Regions from separate parts of the Sphaerisporangium aureirubrum genome, predicted to be linked through region 1. Evidence: predicted binding sites of a transcription regulator. Region 1 holds the regulator's gene; the other holds the start of a gene.

The links. The regulator HrcA, encoded in region 1, represses chaperone genes, less so after heat shock. The targets are predictions, from matches to a motif close to TTGGCACTCTCNNNNNGAGAGTGCCAA.
Region 2: a site for HrcA is predicted at 8,566-8,592, ahead of ACFP1K_RS35110 (FmdB family zinc ribbon protein). Genes of this name have one in related genera too.

The regions. Positions count from the first base shown of each region.
Region 1 is NZ_JBHSRF010000089.1:208-10,607, reverse strand. It holds gene ACFP1K_RS35315 (SCO2524 family protein) at 1-272, shown strand, start outside; gene ACFP1K_RS35310 (SCO2523 family variant P-loop protein) at 275-1,189, shown strand; gene ACFP1K_RS35305 (SCO2522 family protein) at 1,186-2,142, shown strand; gene ACFP1K_RS35300 (SCO2521 family protein) at 2,154-3,086, shown strand; gene ACFP1K_RS35295 (hypothetical protein) at 3,079-4,062, shown strand; gene ACFP1K_RS35290 (NAD(P)/FAD-dependent oxidoreductase) at 4,025-5,284, opposite strand; gene ACFP1K_RS35285 (DUF4870 domain-containing protein) at 5,533-6,306, opposite strand; gene ACFP1K_RS35280 (DUF3097 domain-containing protein) at 6,303-7,130, opposite strand; gene ACFP1K_RS35275 (hypothetical protein) at 7,151-8,182, opposite strand; gene hrcA (heat-inducible transcriptional repressor HrcA) at 8,365-9,372, shown strand; gene dnaJ (molecular chaperone DnaJ) at 9,372-10,400, shown strand, end outside.
Region 2 is NZ_JBHSRF010000088.1:1,580-11,979, reverse strand. It holds tRNA gene ACFP1K_RS35160 (tRNA-Ala) at 109-182, opposite strand; gene ACFP1K_RS35155 (hypothetical protein) at 247-1,068, opposite strand; gene ACFP1K_RS35150 (GNAT family N-acetyltransferase) at 1,242-1,874, opposite strand; gene ACFP1K_RS35145 (MogA/MoaB family molybdenum cofactor biosynthesis protein) at 2,025-2,492, opposite strand; gene moaC (cyclic pyranopterin monophosphate synthase MoaC) at 2,489-2,959, opposite strand; gene glp (molybdotransferase-like divisome protein Glp) at 2,956-4,152, opposite strand; gene galU (UTP--glucose-1-phosphate uridylyltransferase GalU) at 4,149-5,054, opposite strand; gene ACFP1K_RS35125 (5-formyltetrahydrofolate cyclo-ligase) at 5,080-5,667, shown strand; gene ACFP1K_RS35120 (LCP family protein) at 5,642-6,589, opposite strand; gene ACFP1K_RS35115 (potassium/proton antiporter) at 6,824-8,326, shown strand; gene ACFP1K_RS35110 (FmdB family zinc ribbon protein) at 8,622-8,933, shown strand; gene ACFP1K_RS35105 (S-methyl-5'-thioadenosine phosphorylase) at 9,352-10,158, shown strand; gene cpaB (Flp pilus assembly protein CpaB) at 10,199-10,400, shown strand, end outside.

The DNA of each region.
Region 1 (10,400 bases):
GCGGCGAGCAGCCGCTGCGCAGCCCTCAGCTGGTCGAGCTGGCGCTCCAGATGCTCAGCGAGGCCGAGCACCTCCTGGAGCAGGAACTCGTCACCCAGCCGCTGTCGGCGGGGCAGACCACCCAGCCCAAGCTCCGCAGCATCCAGGCCACCCTGCAGCGGGCCCGCACCATCGTCGGCGACCGCCCCGCGACCGCGCAGGCCCTCGTCAACGGCGCCCTACTCGATCTGGAGGGGCTGACCACCGCCCGGCGCAGCGCGGCGGAGGTCTAGGGATGCTGGTCTTCGCGATCTCCGACAAGGGCGGGACCGGGCGCTCGGTCACGAGCACCAACATCGTCTACCGGCACGCGCTGCGCGGCAACGACACGTGCTACCTCGACTTCGACTTCGGCTCGCCCACCGCCGGGGCGATCTTCAGCGTCAGCTCGGTGGCGCGCGGCAGCCCGCGCAACGGCATGCACGACTACCTCTGCGGCGAGTGCGCCGAGCCGCGCCGGGTGGACATCTGGCGCGAGTCGGACCGCGAGGAGCTGCGCAGCAAACCGCCGGGAGCCGGTCGCCTGGAGCTGTACCCCGGCACCGAGGGCGGGGGCGAGCTGTCCGCCGTGGACGAGGAGACGGTGCGCAGGTGCGTCCAGCTGTTCGGCCGGCTGGAGGAGGAGTTCGACCTGTGCGTGGTGGACCTCAGCGCGGGCCGCTCCTTCACCGCCGAGCTGGTGCTGCGGGCGACCGCGCGGCTCCCCGCGACCGCGTTCCGCTGGCTGGTCTTCCACCGCTGGACCCGCCAGCACATCATCGCGGCGGACGGCCTGGTCACCGGCGGCGGCGGGCTCCTCGAAGCCGGCGCGGGCTTCGGCCACAAGCCCGACGAACTGCGCGACCGCATCCGTTACGTGCGCACCGCCGTGCTGGAACCCGAGGCCGCCGAGCTCGACGGGCTGCGCGACGAGCAACGCGCCTGGCTGAGCGCCTGCGACGCCGAGCTGCGCGAGCTCGCCCGCCGGCGCGGGGTCGGGCGCACGGCCATGCTCGGCAAGGTGCCGCTGGACCCTGTCCTCCAGTGGCGCGAGCAGCTCATCTCCGACGAGGACGTACTCGTCAGCAAGATCGCCAACGCGGCGACGGCCGCCGCGTTCGCCTCCCTGGCGGAGAAGACGGTCGACGACAGCGCGTGGGAGGGCCTGTGACGCCGGTGGCCACGACCTTCTCCGAGGTCTCCGCGCAGCGGCGCAACGCCTCCGCGCCCTACGCCCACGTGTCCGTCGAGCTCGGCCACCTCTACATGGAAGATCTCGAAGCGGGCCCCGAGCGGCTCCGCGCGCAGTTCCGCCGGGTCGCGCCGTGGGTGCGCGCCCTCGGGGCCATGTGGGGGGAGCGCCTGACGGGCCGTCCGGCGCGGATCAGCACGTGCTTCCTCGTCGACGACTACTTCAGCCGCACCCGCACCCCCGCCGAGGTGCTCCCGGCGGTGCTGGAGGCGGCGGCGGGCAACGGCCTCACCATCGACTACATCGCCCGGGAGTCGGCCTGCGCCGAGTACGACGGCGCCGCGCCCGCCGGTCTGGTCGAGGGGCGCATCGTCGGGGACCCGCCGCCCGGCACCAACGGCTCCCGGCCGCCCGTCAAGGAGACCGGCTGGCTCTGCAACGGCGTGCGCTCGCCGCGTCCCACGGCCGCGACGGCCATGGGACGGCCGCAGGCGTGGGCCCCGCCGGCGCAAAACGCCAAGCGCGGGCACTCGGTGTTCGTGGACGTGGAGCTGTGGGACGAATCCGGCGCCGGGCGCGTCTGGTCCTGCGCGTTCCTCGCCTCGGTCTGGCAGCTGCTGCGGCTCGGCCTGCTGCGCGACGACGGCGCCCTGCCCCTGGCGCCCGTGCCCCGCGGCGACGCGTGGCCGTCCACCTGGGATGCGCTGCCCGCCATCGTCAAGCTGAACGAACAGGCCGCGCCGTTCACCGCCTACACCACGCTGTCGGTGCTGTCCCCGCGGTTCCTGCCGGTCGAGCTGGCCGTGCGCACCATCCTGAGCCAGGTCATGGTCGATCCCGACGTGATGAGGGACGTCGAGGCGCGCAGCGGCAAGGAAGGCGTCGCGCTCGAAGGCGAGCTCGTCGACCGCGTCTCCTACGTCTTCGCCTAGGGCGGCGGCCGATGCTGGTGATGGGAGAGGTCCACACGGTACTGCTCCAGAACTCCGGGGAGCTCCCCGAGTCCGACTGCGAGAAGATCCTCGCGCTGCTCGCCGGCGAGCGGGTGCGCCTGTCCCGCCGGCCCGTCGCGCACGCGGTGTCGCCCGAGACGCTGACCGGGGTCGACTGCCGCCTGCCGTCGGCGTCCCGCGCCCGGGTCCGGGGCGTCGGCACCGTCGTCACCAGGTGCGCCGTCACCGGGGGCCGGGTGGCGCAGGCCTCGGCGTACGCCCGCGTCACCCGCGCCGGCGTGGACCGGCGGCTGCCCTGGTCCCACTACCTCGCCGTGCCCGGCACCATCGAGGTGCTCGGCAAGGCCAGGGAGGACGACCTCGCCGCCGGCTGCGTCGCCGAGCTGCCCGCCGAGGTGCTCGACCTCGGGGCGATCTGCGGCCTCCGGTTGGACGCCGTGCAGTCCGCGCCGCTGCTCGACCGCCGGGCGCCGTTCCGGGCGTCCCGTACCCGGCTGCGCTGGGTCGCCGGGACCGGTGACCCGTCGATCCACCTGACGGTGCACGACGAGCGGCTGCGCACCCTGCGCCTGTCCCATCCCGAGGGGTTCACCGCCGGCGTCGTGGACCTCTGCGAGGACCTGGCGCTGCACGACTGGCTGCTGACCGCGCTCCTGCTGACCGTCGGCCGGGCGCGGCGGGACGGCGCCGCGGGCCTGCACGTGCCGAAGCTCGACGTGGCGATCGACCACCTGCTGCACCTGTGGATGCCCGCCGCCCGCCTTCCCGACGCCCTGCTCCCCCTGTGGGAGGCGCTCGACCGCCGGGCCGGGCTCACCCGACAGTGGCGCTCCCTCGTCGACCGGGTGCGCGACCAGGTCGCGATGAACACCCTGGCCCTGCTCCGCACGACCGCCGACGCCGGTGGGGAGGAAAATGACTGAGAGAACACCCAAGGTGTCCCCGGCGCTCGTCCCGCGGATCGTCCGGAAGATCCTCGTCACGGTGCTGGTCGGCGGGATGAGCTACCTGGTGACCAACGCCTTCATCAGCGACGACAACGACGACCTGTGGAGCCTGCTGCTCGCCACCTTCATCTCCGGTGTGATCTTCGTGGTGCAGTTCCTCGTCGACGTGGACGCCCAGCTCGACGCCCTGCGTCAGGAGCAGCGCGTCCAGCACCGCAGCACACACACGCTGGTGGCCGACGGCTTCGCGACGATCCACCGGTCCGGCGAGCTGTACGGCCTGATCGAGGCGTCCGCGATGCCGACCGACGTGGTGACGCGGTTCGCGCACAACGCCGCGAAGGCCGGCGGCGAGGACGCGCCGGAACTGGTGCGGAAACTGGTCCACCACGAGGTCGAGCGCGTGTCGCGTTTCCTCAAGGAGCTCGGCGACACCGGACGCGCCATCTACGAGGGCGAGGACCGCGAATGGCTGCTCGCGCTGGCGCTCAACACCCAGACCAGCCTGGACGCGATCAGCCTCAGCACCGTCGACGCGCGGGAGACCGAGTTCGCCGGCGGGTTCTGGATGACCGACCTCGGCCAGCGCTACCTCAAGATCCAGCGCGGCCTCGTGCGGCGCGGGGTCGGGGTGCGAAGGATCTTCATCATGGACCGTTCCGACCGCCAGGAATCCGAGTCCTTCCGCCGCGTCTGGAAATGGCAGACCGAGATCGGCATCGACGTGCGCGTGCTCGCCGACACCGACGCCCCGCCGACCCTGCGCGGCTCGCTGTCCGACTTCATCCTCTTCGACGACGTGATCTATTACGAGTCCAACCCGTCGCCGCAGCGCGGGGACGGCATCGCCCCGATGATCCTCAGCACCATCGTGGTCGGCGACCAGGAGAAGGTGCGCGAACGCGCGGAGAGGTTCAGGGAGCTGTGGGGAGCCGCGTCTCCGCTGGCGTGAGCGGCGCCTCCTGGGTGAGCGGCGTCCCCTCGGCCTTCGGCGGCGGCGCCTCCGCGATCGGGACGAACTCGCGGTCGGGGCGGCACACGTCGAGCATGTCGCGCGCCTCCGCGGTGACGGACCGGTCGATCAGCGCCGCCACCAGCTCGGCGGTCACCGGGGCGAGGGTCACGCCGAGGCCGCTGTGGCCCGTGGCCGCGAGCACCCGGTCGTGGTCGTCCACGAACCCGATGACGGGCCGGTGGTCCGTGCTCCCCGGGCGCAGGCCCGCCCAGTGCCTCTCGATGGGCCACGTGGCGGCCACCGGCATGAGGGCGGCGACGCCTCGCAGGATCTCCGCCCGTGCCCTGCCGGTGGCCCGTCTGTTCCGCACGTGCGGCTCGTACGTCACGCCGACGGCCACCCTGCCGTCGTGGCGGGGCACGAGGTACGGGAAGCCCTCGAAATCGCCCTCCCGGACCTCGGTGAAGACGTGATGGCGCAGGGGGTAGGTGGTCGCGCCGGGGGGCCGGGTGTCGAACGCCTCGCCCTTGATGGGGAACAGGTGGTGCCGCAGGTCGGGCAGGAAGCCGGCGCTGCGGTGACCGGCCGCGACGACGACGGTGCCCGCCGAGATCAGGGTGCCGTCGTCCAGCGTGAGCTCGGCGGCGCCAGGCAGCGAACGCAGGCAGGTCACCCGGGTCCCGGTCAGCACCCGGACGCCGGCGCGCCCGCACGCGAGCGTCCTCGCCAGGGCGGCCATCAGGTCTCTCGGGTCGAGCGCCAGCTCCTCGGGGAGCAGGAAGCCGCCGACCACCGACTCGCTCAGCAGCGGCTCGAGCTCCCTGGCCTCGGCGGCGCTGAGCTGCGAGATCTTGAACGGCAGTTCTCTCCACTGCGGGAGCACCTCGGTGACGAGGCGTTCCATCTCGGTCTCGTCGAGCGCCACCTGGATGTCGCCGCCCTCCAGCACCGGCAGGGGCGAGCCGGAGGCCTCGCGGAGCTCGTCCAGCCAGGCGGGGTACATCTCACGGCTGCGTCCGATCACGACGGTCAGCGGGCCGACGCAGGCGGGCTCGGTCTGGGTGAGGATGCCGCCCACCGCGGCGTCGGAGGCGCCGAGGCCGACGCGCGGCGCCTTGTCGACGACGACGACGCTCCGGCCCTGCGAGCCGAGCCGGTGGGCGATCGCGCATCCGATCACACCGGCACCGATGATCGCGACGTCGCAGGTCTCAGGCACGCGGGCTCCCAATACGAGGCCTCCCTCATTCGAAAAATAAGGGAGGCCGGGTCGTACCCGAAGGTCACAGTCGCGTGGCCCACGGAATTCTCGCCGGAGCGGAAGTTACCACCGTTAAAACGGCTAGGCAAAAAAGCGAGGAATTTGGTGAGTTAAATACGTGGGTCTTCGGCTGGGTTTACCTATTGTGGTGGATAATCCTTCGTGGTTCTTTTGTGGCGCCAATGTGCCGATAAATAGGGACTTCGTCAGGAGATGAAGCGGATGTTCATCGGATACCGGTAGTTCTCTCCCCGGTTGGCGGCTACCGCGGCCATGATCATGATGATCAGGGAGCCGATCCAGAGGATGGGGAGGAGGAACAGGCCGATGATCAGGAAGGACAGAACGAAGCAGATGATGTAGCCGATGAACAGGGTGATCTGGAAGTTCAGCGACTCCGCCGACTGGTCGCGGACGTAGGGGGACTCGTCCTTCTTGACCAAGTAGATGATGAGCGGGCCGATGAACGAGGTGAGCAGGCCCAGCAGGTGGGCGAGCATGGCCATCGTGGTGTCGTCGGTGCCGGGGCGCGGGCCGTAGCGGCCGGGGACGTGCGGGGGACGGGCACCCACCGGGCCGTAGCCCTGGCCGTATCCGGGCTGGCCGTAGCCCGGCTGTCCGTAACCGGGCTGTCCGTAGCCCGGCTGTCCGTAACCGGGCTGACCGTAGCCTGGCTGTCCGTAACCGGGCTGACCATAGCCTGGCTGTCCGTAGCCCGGTTGACCGTAGGGCTGCTGGTATCCGGGCTGGGCGTACGGGTCGCCGTAGCCGGGCTGTCCGTAGCCGGGCTGGTGGCCCTGGGGCTGGCCTTGTCCCTGCTGGCCGTAGCCCTGGTGTCCCTGCTCTCCGTGGCCCGGCCGGCCGTACCCCTGCCCCTCGGGGGCGCCGTACGGCTGGGCGGGCTGCTGGAAGCCGGGGCGGTCGGTGGGGGTGCGGTCGTCGTTGTCCTGCGGCGGGCCGTCTTGGGGGGGCTGGCTCATGGGTCCTCCTCGGTCGTCACGAAGTCGATCAGCTCCTCCACCCGGCCGAGGAGTTCGGGTTCCAGGTCGGTGTACGTGCGGACGGATCCGAGGATCCGGCGCCAGGCGTCCGCCGGGGTCAGCCGCCAGCCGAGGGCGTCGAGCACGCCCTCCTTCCACGGCACGCCGCGCGGCACCGACGGCCAGGCCGGGATGCCGAGGACCGAGGGTTTCACCGCCTGCCAGATGTCCACGAAAGGATGCCCGGCGATCAGTACCTGGGGGGAGGACACCCGGGCGGCGATGCGGCTCTCCTTGGAGCCGGGCACCAGGTGGTCGACCAGCACCCCGAGGCGCCGCCCGCGGCCGGGGGCGAAGTCCTCGACGATCGCGGGCAGGTCGTCGACGCCGGAGAGGTATTCCACCACGACGCCCTCGACCCGCAGGTCGTGGCCCCAGATCTTCTCCACCAGGGACGCGTCGTGCACACCTTCGACGTAGATGCGGCTCTCGCGTGCCACCTTGGCCCGCAGCCCGGCCACCGCGACGGACCCGGACGCGCTGCGCCCCGGGGCCGCCGAGGGCGCGTCGGGCCGCACCAGCGTCACCGGCCTGCCCTCCAGAAGGAACGCGGCGGGAGCCAGCGGGAAGACCCGCCTGCGCCCGAAGCGGTCCTCCAGCGTGACGGCCTCCTTGTCACAGGCCACCACGGCGCCGCAGAACCCGTCACCGGCGCCGTTCGCGTCCTCCACGACGAGGCCGGGGTCGGCGGGGACGCGCGGGATCTCGGCCCGCGGCCGTCTCCACCGGCCACCGGCCAGTACATCCTGTCCGTAGTCCCGCATAGCAGGGCACGCTAGCAAGCTCAGGCGCCGGGCGGGGGGGCCTGCCAGCCACCCCCGGCGTACGGCGAGCCCTGAATCTGGACGCGCTTGCGGAAGCGGCTGCGGCGGACCACCACCACGATCGTGACCACCACGGCCAGCAGGAACCCGGCCAGCGGCACCAGGATGAGCGCGAGCACCCCGCCGGCCAGCGCGCCGGCGTTCGCCGTCAGGGCCTTGCCCACGCCGAACGCCACCTGCTTGCCGTCGTCCGCCTGGCAGGTGAACTTGTACTCGCCCGCGGCGGGCACGCCGACGTCGAACAGCAGCTCCCACACCCGGCCGCCGGCCGTGATGGTCTGCGCGGTCGTCGGGTTGGACAGCTTGGCCTTGGCGCCCGTGGAGGTGTGCTCGGCCAGGCACGTCACGTTGGCCGGGCCGGACGACGACGCGTACAGGGCGGGCTTCTCGGCGGGGTCCACCGCGGCCACCACGCTGCCGCCGCTCTGGAACGTCTTGGTGGGCGCCGCGTCGTTGAGGGTCTTGAAGAGGCCGCCGGCGAAACCGGCGACGCCGATGCCGACGCAGACCACCGCGATGATCCACACCAGCACGACCCACAGCAGCCGGGGACGGACCGGGCCGGCCGAGGGCGGGGGAGCGCCATAGGGGTTCTGCGCGGAGCCCTGAGCGCCGTAGGAGGGGGCGCCGTAGCCCTGGCCGCCGGGGGGCGGGCCGTAACCCTGGCCGCCGGGCGGCGGGCCGTAGCCGGGGCCGCCGGGGGGCGGGCCGTAGCCACCGGGCTGGCCGCCGTAGCCGCCGGGCGGCGGGTAGCCCTGGCCGCCGGGCGGGTTGCCGTACGAGGGGCCGCCCGACGGGGAGCCGAAGGGCGGGCGGTCGCCGGGGCCGCCGCCGGGACCGCCGCCGTAGGGCTGGTCGCCGGCCTGGGCGCCGTAGGAAGGAGTTCCCTGGGCGCCGTGAGGGGGCGAGCCGGGGGCGGCCTGCTCGCCGAACGGGTAGGGACGCGGGATGTGGGCCGTCGCGTCGCCGGGCCGGGGGGTGTTCTCGGTCATGCCGAAAGTGTGGACCATCTCACTTGCCTGTCGATAGCAAGCCACTTGTCGGCGGGCCGGTTCCGGGCTGTGCCCCACGGGTTATCGCACCGTGTCGGCAGGAGCCGTACACTTGGCACTCGGGAACACTGAGTGCCAGGCCAGGCGTTCACGCAGGCACGGAGCAGGCAGGAGGTGAGCACATGCTCGATGATCGCAAGCTGGCGGTTCTGCGCGCCGTCGTCGAGGACTACGTGTCCACCAATGAACCCGTGGGCTCCAAGGCGTTGGCGGAGCGGCACAACCTCGGCGTCTCGCCGGCCACCGTCCGCAACGACATGGCGGTGCTGGAGGAGCAGGGGTACATCGCTCAGCCCCACACCAGCGCGGGACGCGTGCCCACCGACAAGGGCTACCGGCTGTTCGTCGACCGGCTGTCCCAGATCAAGCCGCTGTCCTCCGCCGAGCGCCGCGCCATCGAGACCTTCCTCGCCGGGGCCGTCGACCTCGACGACGTCGTGACGCGCACGGTGCGGCTGCTCGCGCAGCTCACCCGGCAGGTCGCGGTGGTGCAGTATCCCTCGCTGATCCGCTCCACGGTGCGGCACGTCGAGCTGGTGCCGCTGTCGGAGCGCCGCATCATGCTGGTGCTGATCACCAACACCGGGCGGGTCGAGCAGCGGGTCGTCGACCTCCCCGACGTGGTCGAGGACGACCGCATCGCCCACCTGCGGGCCGTGCTCAACGCCTGCCTGGACGGCTGCGCGCTGGGCCGCGTGCCCGAGACGGTGGCCGACCTGCAGGAGCGCCTGCCCGAGGACGACCGCCCGATGGCCGGCACGATCTTGTCCGTACTCCTGGACACCCTGGTCGACCGGCACGAAGAAAAGATCGTCTTCGCCGGGGCGGCCAACCTCACGGCCGACTTCACCGTCGGCCTGCGTGACGTGCTCGAAGCCCTTGAGGAACAGGTCGTGCTGATGCGGCTGCTCGGAGAAGTCGGCGACTCCTCCGTAACGGTGCGGATCGGCTCAGAGAACCCCTATTCGGGGCTTCGTGGCACTTCCATCGTCGCCGCCGGATACGGTTCGGGCGACAATGAACTGGCCCGGCTCGGAGTGCTGGGCCCGACGCGAATGGACTACCCGGTGACCATGGGAGCGGTGCGCGCAGTGGCACGCTATGTCGGCCAGATTCTGGCGGGGTCCTAGTGGCGCGCGACTACTACGCCATTCTCGGCGTCCGCCGTGACGCCGGGCAGGATGAGATCAAGAAGGCGTATCGCCGCCTGGCGCGCGAGCTGCACCCCGACCTGAACCCCGACCCGGAGACGCAGGAACGGTTCAAGGAGATCAACCAGGCGTACGAGGTCCTGTCGGACCCCAACAAACGCCAGATGTTCGATCTCGGGGCCGATCCCTACGGCGGGGGCGGCGGGGCCGGTTCCGCCGGTGCCGGTTTCGGCGCCGGGTTCCCGTTCAGCGACATCATGGACGCCTTCTTCGGCGGCGGCGCCGGGGCACGCGGGCCGCGGTCCCGGGCGCGGCGCGGGCGCAACGCCACCATCCGCGTCGAGCTCGACCTCGCCGAGTCGGCGTTCGGCACCACCCGTGAGCTGGTCGTGGACACCGCCATCCTGTGCGAGGTCTGCCACGGCTCCGGTGCGGCGTCCGGCACCCACCCCGACACCTGCGACATGTGCCACGGCCGCGGCGAGATCTCCCAGGTGACCCGCTCGTTCCTCGGCCAGGTCATGACCGCCCGCCCGTGCCCCCAGTGCGGTGGCTTCGGCTCGATCATCCAGCACCCCTGCCAGGAGTGCTCCGGCGACGGCCGCGTCCGCACCCGCCGCACCATCAAGGTCCGCATCCCCGCGGGCGTCGAGGACGGCACCCACATCCAGCTCGCCGGCGAAGGCGAGATCGGCCCCGGCGGCGGCCCCCCCGGCGACCTGTTCCTGGAGATCGTCGAACGCGCCCACCAGATCTTCGAGCGCCGCGGCGACGACCTCCACTGCACCGTCCAGATCCCCATGACCGCCGCCGCCCTCGGCACCACCCTCACGGTCGAGACCCTGGACGGCGCCGAAGAGATCGACATCCGCCCCGGCGCCCAGTCCGGCCAGGTGATCCCCCTGTACAGCAAGGGCGTCCAGCACCTCAACGAGACCGGCCGAGGCGACCTCCTGATCCACATCAACGTGGAAACCCCCACCCGCCTGGACCCCGCCCAGGAAGAC
Region 2 (10,400 bases), on a different contig from region 1:
CCCGCAGCCCGCTCAAGCCGTACCCCAAATCCCGCCAGGATCTGGCGAAAAGCTTCTGAGCAGCAAAAAGGCCCATCAGGATCACGCCTGACGGGCCTTGTCTCTGGGTGGAGCTGAGGGGATTCGAACCCCTGACCCCTTCGATGCGAACGAAGTGCGCTACCGGACTGCGCTACAGCCCCCTAGGACCCGACCAGATTAGCAAACTTTGGGAGTCGTCCGCGCCACCGGGCCGGGGAGGAGGGGTCAGTCGCCCACGGCGCGGCGGTGGCGGTCGGCGTACTGGTCGAAGGGCTCGGCGCGTCTGCGGAACTCCAGGACGTCGGCCTCGGCCTGCTGGGCGGCGAGTTCCTCGGCCTCGCGGTGCTCGCGGGCGCGGCGCTCCTGCTCGGCGTGGGCGCGGGCGGCGGCGGCGCGGCGGTCGCGGTCGGTGGAGACGGCTACGCGCAGCATCATCAGGTAGCCGGCCAGGACCAGCACCGAGGGGGTGAGGGCCCACCAGGGCAGCCAGCCGGTGATGCACGCGACATACGTGCCCGCGTGCAGCAGGACGCTCCACAGCAGCCAGCGGCGGCGGCGGGCCATGACGCGGGCCCTGCGGCGGGACTCGGCGGGGGAGAGCCGCTCGGGAGCGGCGTCGGCGCCGAGGGCTTCCTGCTCCTGTGGCTCTTCGTCCTGTGGCTCCTGGTCCAGCTGCTCCTCGGGCGGCCGTTCCCACGCCTCCCCGGCCTGCGGGGCGGTGGCCTTTGCCCGCTCGTGGCGTGAGCCGATGATCTCGTGACGGAGGACGGCCTCGGCCTTCGGGAGGGTCGCGGAACGGTCTTCCGCGGGGTTCGCGGGGACACCCGTGGCGGGCGCTTGACCGGAGGGGACCGGGAGGTCCATGGTGTCGTCGTCGGGGTGGACGACGATCGGGGAGGACGACATGTCGGTGAGGGTGTCGCCGTCCGGGTAGTCGGCGTACGGCTCGGCGTGCTCGAGGGCATGGCGGTCTCGGCGCAGCCACATGGGCACCAGGACGCACAGCCACATCACCACGATGCCGAGATAGAGGAAGGCACTGCTCATCCGGCCTCCTCGGGGCAGCGTGAACACGCCGTGGGACTGGGTGCCGGCGCGAATGTGTTCACGTGACGCACCGTAGGACCGGGTGTCACTGGTTGACGAGCATTCGGTGCGGTGTGTCGCGAGATCGTCAACCTGTTTATCGCCAAGCGTCGGTCAAAGCTCGCTATGCCACGCTAAGCCATGCCATCGTGCGGCGCCTTCTGGCCGCTCTGCCGCCACTGCGCCAGCAGCCCGCGCGGGACGTCCTCCAGGGTGAGGGCGTAGCAGATGTGGTCGCGCCAGGCGCCGTCGATGTGCAGGTGACGGCGGCGCACGCCCTCCTCGCGGAAGCCGAGTTTCTCGACCACACGGCGGCTCGCGTGGTTCTCCGGGCGGATGTTGGCCTCCAGGCGGTGCAGGCCGACCGTGAAGAAGCAGTGGTCGACGGCCATCGCGAGCGCGGTCGGGATGATGCCGCGTCCGGCGAGGGCACCGCTGACCCAGTAGCCGACCTGGGCCGACCGCGCCGACCCCCACACGATGGCGCCCACGGTGAGCTGCCCGGCGAACGCGCCGCGCCAGGTGACGACCCACGGCAGGGCCAGGCCCTGGCGTGCCTCACGCCGCAGCGTGCCGACCATGGAGATGTAGGGCCCGAGGCCGGTGCGGAACAGCGGCGTCTCGGGGTTGCTCGGCTCCCACGGCCGTAGCCAGTCGGCGTTGCGCAGCCGCGTCTCCCGCCACACGCTCACGTCGCGCAGTCGCAGCGGCCGGAGCCCTACCGGCCCTTCTTCCAGGGTCACCGGCCAGCCGCGTAGTCGATCCACGGGTCAATCATCCCCTGTCGAACCCTATGTTCGCCATGGCGTACCTTATGTCCCCCTTGACACCGCCCACCGAGGAGTGCCAAGCCGATGGCGCAGCGTACCGGGTAACGGCACTCTTGCGGGAGGTGGTCCGGGGATGGCCTGGACAGGTCAGTGATCGCCGCCGTGGATCTGGTCGACGGCGTGCCTGAGCACCGGCGCGAGGACGGCCATGCCGTCGCGCACGCCGCCCGAGGAGCCGGGGAGGTTGACGATGAGGGTGCGGCCCGCCTGCCCGGCGAGCCCCCGGGACAACACGGACGTAGGCACCTTTTCGCGGTTGGCCTGCCTTACGGCCTCCGCGATGCCGGGGATCTCGCGGTCGATCACCCGCCGGGTCATCTCGGGCGTGAGGTCCTGCGGCGTCAGCCCGGTGCCGCCGGTGGTGACGATCACGTCGTACCCGGCCCGCACGCCCTCGCGCAGCGCGTCCTCGACCGGCTCGCCGTCCGGCACCACGCGGGGGCCGTCCACCTCGCAGCCAGCCTCGGCGAGCAGCTCGGCGAGCAGCTGCCCGGACTTGTCGGGATATATCCCGGCGGTGGCGCGGTTGGACGCCGTCACCACCAGCGCCCTCACGGCCGGGTCCAGACGCCGGTCTTGCCGCCCGTCTTCTCCTCGACCCGCACGTCGGTGATCACCGCCGCCGGATCGACCGCCTTGATCATGTCGACCATGGCGAGCGCGGCCACCGTCACGGCGGTCAGCGCCTCCATCTCCACGCCCGTGCGGTCGGCGGTCTTCACCCGCGCGCTGATCAGCACGCCGTAGTCCTCGACGCCGACGTCGACCTTCACGCCGTGCACCGCGATCGGATGGCACAGCGGGATCAGCTCAGGGGTGCGCTTGGCCCCCTGGATGCCCGCGATGCGCGCCACCCCGACGGCGTCGCCCTTCGGCACGTCGCCCGCACGCAGGACCGCCACCGCCTCGGGCGACAGCAGCACGCGGCCGGTCGCGAGGGCCGTCCGGACGCTGACGTCCTTGCCGGACACGTCCACCATGCGGGCCGCGCCGGACTCGTCCAGATGGGTCAGCTCACTCACAGCGGGATCACCTCCACGGCGGCGCCCGCGGGCACCTCGGTGGCGTCCTCGGGCACGACGATCAGGGCGTTGGCGGCGGCCAGCGCGGCGAGCTGGTGGGAACCCTGGCCCCGTACCGGCGCGACGCGGTCGCCGTCCAGCACGCCGCGCAGGTAGGAACGCTTGCCGGACGGCGAGCGCAGCGCCGCGGTCGTGGTGGCGGTAACCATCGGCGGCGGCCCGGCGGGCAGGCCCCGCATCCGGGCGAGCGCCGGGCGGACGTACAGGACGAAGGAGACGTACGACGAGACCGGGTTGCCAGGCAGCGTGAAGATCGGGACCTCCCGCTCGCCGACCACCCCGAAGCCCTGCGGCATGCCCGGCTGCATGGCGACCTTCTCGAAGCGGACCGTGCCGAGCGGGGTCAGCGCCTCCTTTACCGGCTCGTAGGCGCCCATCGAGATGCCGCCGCTGGTGATCACCGCGTCGGCCTCGGGGAGCAGGCCGGTGAGGATCTCCAGGAACAGCGCCGGGTCGTCGCCGACGGCGCTCCTGCGGTACGCCTCGCCGCCCGCCTCGCGCACCGCGGCGACCAGGGTGTAGCTGTTGGACTCCCAGATCTGGCCGGGCCCGAGCGGCAGCCCCGGGTCGACCAGCTCCGCGCCGGTGGACAGCACCAGCACCCGGGGACGCGGGAGGGCCCGCACGGCACGCCGCCCCACCCCGGCCAGGACGCCGAGCTGGGCGGGGCCGATCAGCGTGCCGGAATCCAGCACGACGTCCCCGGCCCGGACGTCCTCGCCCGAGCGGCGGATCGCGTTGCCGGCCTCGGCGGGCCGGTGGATCGCGACGCGCACCGTGCCGCCGTCGGTCCACTCGACCGGCACCACGGCGTCGGCGCCCTCGGGCACCGGCGCGCCGGTCATGATGCGGGTGACCGAACCGGGCTCGATCACGTGCGGCGCGTGCTCCCCGGCGGGAACGTCCGCGACCACCGGCAGCAGGACCGGACGGTCCTCAGTGGCCGTCTCGACGTCCTTGGCGCGCACGGCGTAGCCGTCCATGGCGGAGTTGTCGAACGGCGGCAGCGCGACCGGCGAGGTGACGCTCTCGGCCAGCACCGCGCCGAGGGCCCGGTCGAGGTCGATCTCGACCGGGTCCAGCGGTCGCACCGTGCGCAGGATCTCCGCCAGATGCGCGTCGACCGGCTTCATGACGCGCTGTCGTCCAGGAACTCCCGCAGCCAGGGGATGAAGTCCGGGGCCAGGTCGGGCCGCTCGGAGGCGAACTGCACGACCGTGCGCAGGTAGTCGAGCTTGTTGCCGGTGTCGTAGCGCCGCCCGCGGAACAGCACCCCGTGCACCGGGCCGCCGCCGTCGTTCTCCCGGCCGGCCAGCTCCAGCAGCGCGTCGGTGAGCTGGATCTCGCCGCCCCGGCCGGGCGGGGTGTTCTCCAGCACCTCGAACACCGCGGGGTCGATGACGTACCGCCCGATGACCGCCCAGTTGGACGGCGCCTCGTCCGCCGGCGGCTTCTCGACCAGGCCGGTCACCCGGACCACGTCGTCCTCGGAGGTGGGGGCGATCTCGGCGCAGCCGTACAGGGAGACCTGCTCGCGCGGCACCTCCATCAGCGCGACCACGCTGCCGCCGTAGGTGTCGCGCACCTCGATCATGCGCTGGAGCAGGTGGTCCCGGTGGTCGATCAGGTCGTCGCCGAGCAGGCAGGCGAAGGGGTTGTCCCCGACGTGCTGCTTGGCGCACAGGACCGCGTGGCCGAGGCCCTTGGGCTCGCCCTGGCGTACGTAGTGGAAAGTGGCGATCTCGACGGGTTCGAGCACCTGGGACAGGCGTTCCTCGTCGCCCTTGGCCGCGAGCACTTCCTCAAGCTCGTACGCTCGGTCGAAGTGGTCCTCGATGGAGCGCTTGTTCCGGCCGGTCACCATGAGGAGATCGAGCAGCCCGGCGGCGACCGCCTCCTCGACGACATACTGGATGGCCGGCTTGTCGACGATCGGCAGCATCTCTTTGGGGGTCGCCTTGGTGGCCGGGAGGAACCTCGTGCCGAGCCCCGCGGCGGGGATGACGACCTTGGTCACTGGATCGTAGTCAGCCATGGGATGCACCTTAATGGAGGGCCGAGTGGACAAAGCGGAGCTGCGCCGCAGGATCGTCACCGCACGAGCAGAGGTCGCCGATCCACGCGGCTCCGCGACAGCGATCAGGGAAACGCTACTCGACCAACCTTGGGTGCAGATGGCCGGGTTGGTCGCGGCGTACTGGTCGACGGGCACCGAGCCTGCGACGCACGGGCTGGTCTTCGCCCTGTGGAAGCACGGCGCCACGGTCATCCTGCCCATCCTGCGGCCGGACGACGACCTGGACTGGGCGGTGTACGACGGCCCCGACTCGCTGGCGCCCGGCCCGCGCAAGCTGATGGAGCCGGTCGACACGCCGCGGGGGGTCAACGCCATCCGCACGGCGGCGCTGGTCATCGTGCCCGCGCTCGCCGTGGACCCCGTCACCGGGATGCGGCTCGGGCGGGGCGGGGGGTCGTACGACCGGGCGCTGGCCCGGGTGGGGCCGAACGTGCCGACCGTGGCGCTGCTGCACGAGGGGGAGCTGGTCGGCGTGCCGGCCGAGCCTCACGACCGGCCGGTGTCGATGGCGGCGCTGCCGTCGGGGATCGTGCGCATCCCCGGCGTCACGGCAGGATCGTCAGGTCGTTGAGGCCGCCGCTCCTGTCGAAGTAGTCGGTCAGCTTGTCGTCCCTGATCGCCGCGTAGAACCGTTCACCGGCCTTCTTGTCCAGCCGGACGACGCTCGCGCCACGCACCGTGACCGACCCCAGGTTGGGGAGGGTGGCCGAGTCGACGTCGTCCGGCCTGACGTCCCGCAGCTCCAGCGCCAGGTCACGCAGCGTGCCCAGCGTCACCCCCGAGTCCACGCTCACCGCGCGGGTGAGGGCCTCCAGGAAGTCGTTCAGCTTGAGGGGGTCGGTGAGCAGGTCCCGGCTGATGATCTTGCGGCCCATCGCGCCGATGAACGCCTGCTGGCGGCGGATCCGGTCGAAGTCCCCGCCGGGGAGGTTGTACCGCTGCCGGACGAACAGCAGCGCCTTCTCGCCCTCCAGGTGCACCGTGCCCTGCGGCCAGGTGACCTTGTTCGCCGGGTCGTACACCTCGCGGGCCACGTACACGTCGACGCCGCCGATCGCCTTGGTCATCGTGACGAAGCCCTGGAAGTCCAGGGCGGCGAAGTGGTCGATGCGGACCCTGGTCAGGTCCTCCACCGTGCGGATCAGCAGCTTGGGCCCGCCGAAGGAGTACGCGGCGTTGATCTTGTTGTTTCCGTGGCCGGGGATGCGGACATAAGAGTCGCGGGGGATGCCGATGAGGGTGAGCCGAGCCCGGTCCGCCGGGACATGCACGATCATGATGGTGTCGGCCCGCTGGTTGCCCGCCTCGCCCGGCCGCTTGTCCGAGCCGATGAGCAGCCAGTTCTGCGCCTCACCGACCGTCTTGACCGGACGGCCCGCCTCCTCGGGGAACGCTTCCGGGATGCGCTCGATGTTGCCGTTCAGCGCGAACTGACGCTCCATCAGCACCGCGAACCCTGCCGCGACCACCATCGCCACGCCGAGCGCGGTCACGATGAGTAACCGTCGCAGCAGACGGGGACGTTTCCTCGGCTCCGTCCGGACGATCTTCTCCTCGCCGGCGTCCCCCGTGTTTTCAGCGACCGGGGAAGTCTCGTCCGTCACGTGATGACCCGTCTTGATGATGTAACGCGTGTGTCGCGTGTGACGGTAGCTGAAAGTAGTTCATCGTGGTAGGGGGCTATACGAATACGACAGAATGGCCCGAAAACGCGAGATCGGAGGCCGGTGGATCTGGACATCTGGCTGCTGCTCGCGTCCGTCGTCGTCATCGTCGCCATCGCCTCGGTACGGGTCGCGCACCGCACGGGACTGCCCAGCCTGCTGATCTACCTCGGTCTCGGGCTGCTGCTCGGTGAGGCGGGCCTCGGCATCCAGTTCGAGAATGCCCAGCTCGCGCAGCAGATCGGGCTGATCGCGCTCGCCGTCATCCTCGCCGAGGGCGGCCTGACCACCAACTGGCAGCACGTACAGCGGGCCGTGCCCACGGCGCTGGTGCTCGCCACGCTCGGCGTCGTCGTCAGCATCCTCGCGCTGGCCGGGGCCGTGCACTGGCTGCTGGACATGAACTGGCGCTCCTCGCTGCTGCTCGGCGCCATCCTGGCCTCCACCGACGCCGCCGCGGTGTTCTCCGTGCTGCGCCGCCTGCCGCTGCCGCCGCGGCTCGCCGGGATCCTCGAAGCCGAGTCAGGCTTCAACGACGCACCCACCGTGATCGTCGTCATGATGCTGAGCACCACCGCGACCACGCTGCCCAGCGCCGGGCACGTCCTGCTCGACGCCGTGATCGAGCTCACCGTCGGCACCGCCGTGGGCCTGGTCGTCGGGCCGCTCGGCGCGTACGCGCTGCGCCGCGTGGCGCTGCCCGCGTCCGGCCTGTATCCCATCGCCGTGCTCGCGCTGGCCCTGGTCACCTACAGCGGGGCGGCGCTGCTGCACGGCAGCGGGTTCCTCGCGGTGTACCTCTCGACCCTGGTGCTCGGCAACGCCAGGCTGCCGCACCGCATCGCCACCCGCGGCTTCGCCGAAGGCGCCGCCTGGCTCGCCCAGATCGGGCTGTTCGTCATGCTCGGCCTGCTCGCCAGCCCGTACGAACTGCCGTCCACCATCGGCCCCGGCCTGGTCGGCGGCCTGACGCTGGTGCTGCTCGCCCGGCCGCTGTCGGTGATGGCGTCCGCGCTGGTGGTACGGCTGTCGCGCATCGACGTCCTGAGCACCCGCGAGCAGATCTTCCTGTCCTGGGCCGGGCTGCGCGGCGCGGTGCCCATCGTGCTGGCCACCATCCCGTGGGCCGCCGGGGTGCCCGGGGCCAAAGGGATCTTCAACGAGGTCTTCGTCATCGTGATCGTCTTCACGATGGTGCAGGGCCCGTCACTGCCGTACCTCGCCCGCCTGCTCGGCATCACCGCACCCGACGAGGCCCGCGAGCTGGACGTCGAGTCCGCGCCCCTGGAGGAGCTCAACGCCGACCTCCTCCAGGTCACCATCCCGCCTGGCTCCGGGCTGCACGGCGTGGAGATCTTCGAGCTACGACTGCCGTCCGACGCCGCGGTGACCATGATCGTCCGGGACAACCACTCGTTCGTCCCCGAACCCAGCACCCGGCTGCGCACCGGGGACCAGCTGCTGCTCGTCACCATCGCCCAGCACCGGCTGACCGTGGAACGGCGCCTGCGGGCCATCAGCCGCCGAGGCAAGCTGGCAGGCTGGTTCGGGGAACGCGGCGACTGACCGGTGATCGCGACCTTCCGGCGCCACCGTCGCCTCCCGGGTAGACCGAACCCCCCTCGCGTCCCTGCCCGCCGCACGCCTCTGGCCGCGCTCCCCTCCGGCTCGCCCGGCACCCTTAGACCACCCCTTCCCACCGCCGGGCACCCCGGCCCGACCAGCCGTTTCACTCCCTACCGGCGTCTGCGGGACCGGGACTAGAAACGCCCTGGGTGGCGTTTACCCTAATCGGCTGCGTACCATTAGCAGTCGCACAGGTAGAGTGCCAAACTACGCTGAGCCATATAAGGAGGAGTGCGTGCCTACCTACCAGTACGCCTGCACCGAATGCGGTGAGGGCCTCGAGGTCGTCCAGCGCTTCACCGACGACGCGCTGACCACCTGCCCCCAGTGCCAGGGCCAGCTCCGCAAGGTCTTCTCCGCCGTAGGCATCGTCTTCAAGGGCTCCGGTTTCTACCGAACCGACAACCGTTCGGGCTCCTCCACCGCGCCGAGCACCACCGCCCCCGCCACCAGCACCACCACGAGCGACTCCACCCCCAAGAAGGAACCGGCCTCCACCGCCTCTTCCTCCTCCTCCAGCACCACCACAAGCAGCTCCGCCGCCTAGAACCCATGGTTGTACGGCCCCCGGCCGTACAACCATCCCCGGCTAACGGGCCCCGACCGCACGCGCTCCACTCACGCGCCCCCCCACCACGCTCCGCACGCCACCCCCCCGGCTAACGGGCCCCGGCCACACGCGCTCCACTCACGCGCCCCCCCACCGCGCTCCGCACGCCACCCCCCCGGCTAACGGGCCCCGGCCACACGCGCTCCACTCACGCGCCCCCGCACCACGCTCCGCACGCCCACGTGCCACAGCCCTCCCCCACCCGCAGCACCCAAGCAGGCGCCGACGCGGCGGGACGCAGGACGGCGAATCCGGCGCCCCCATACGGCGGCCGACCGAGACAGCGCACCAGGGTTATCCACAGGACCAACCTCACCCCTCACCCCACCCCCTCCAGCGCGCTAATCTCTCGCCCATGGTCATGACAGCGGACATCGGCGTCATCGGCGGCTCCGGCTTCTACTCCCTCCTCGAAGACGCCAAAGAGATCGAGGTAGACACCCCTTACGGCCCCCCCAGCGACGTGATCACGGTAGGCCAGATCGGCGAACGCTCAGTGGCCTTCGTCCCACGCCACGGCCGTGACCACCGCTACCCACCCCACCGCATCCCCTACCGCGCCAACCTCTGGGCCCTACGCTCCCTAGGTGTTCGCCAGGTGGTCGCCCCCAGCGCAGTGGGTTCCCTCCGCGCCGACTACGGCCCAGGCACCCTGGTAATCCCCGACCAACTGATCGACCGCACCTCAGGCAGAGACCAGACCTACTACGAGGCAGGCGGCGCCGTCCACGTCCCCTTCGCCGACCCGTACTGCCCCCGAGGCCGCACCCTCGCCTACGAAAAGGCGCAAGCAGAAGGCTGGCCGGCCATAGACGGCGGCACCCTGGTGATCATCGAAGGCCCCCGCTTCTCCACCCGAGCCGAATCCAAGTGGTTCAGCTCCAACGGCTGGTCCATCATCGGCATGACCGGCCACCCCGAAGCCGTCCTGGCCCGCGAGCTGGCCCTCTGCTACACCCCCCTGGCCCTGGTCACCGACCACGACGCCGGCGTGGAGACCGGCGAGGGCGTCACTCAGGAAGAGGTCCTCAGCTTCTTCGCCGCCAACAGCGAACGCATGCGCACCCTCGTAGGCACCGTCGTAGCCGAGCTGTCCCTCGACCGCACCTGCCCCTGCCCCGAAGCCCTGACAGGCATCCCCCTCCCCTTCGACCTCCCCTGACCGGCCCCGACACCCGGAAAGGCCATCCCAGGAGCCAGCGATGCGGCAAACAGCACCCCCCCTCCGGCTGATCAACCGTCATCGCCGGCTCCTGGCCGTCCTCCTGGCCGCCACCGCCACCTGGTGCGTCACCCTCGCCGTACACCCGCCCCCCACCACCGCAATCCTCGCCGCCGCCCACGACCTCAAGAGCGGCCCCCTGACCGCCACCGACCTGACCGTGATCCACCTCCCCGATCACG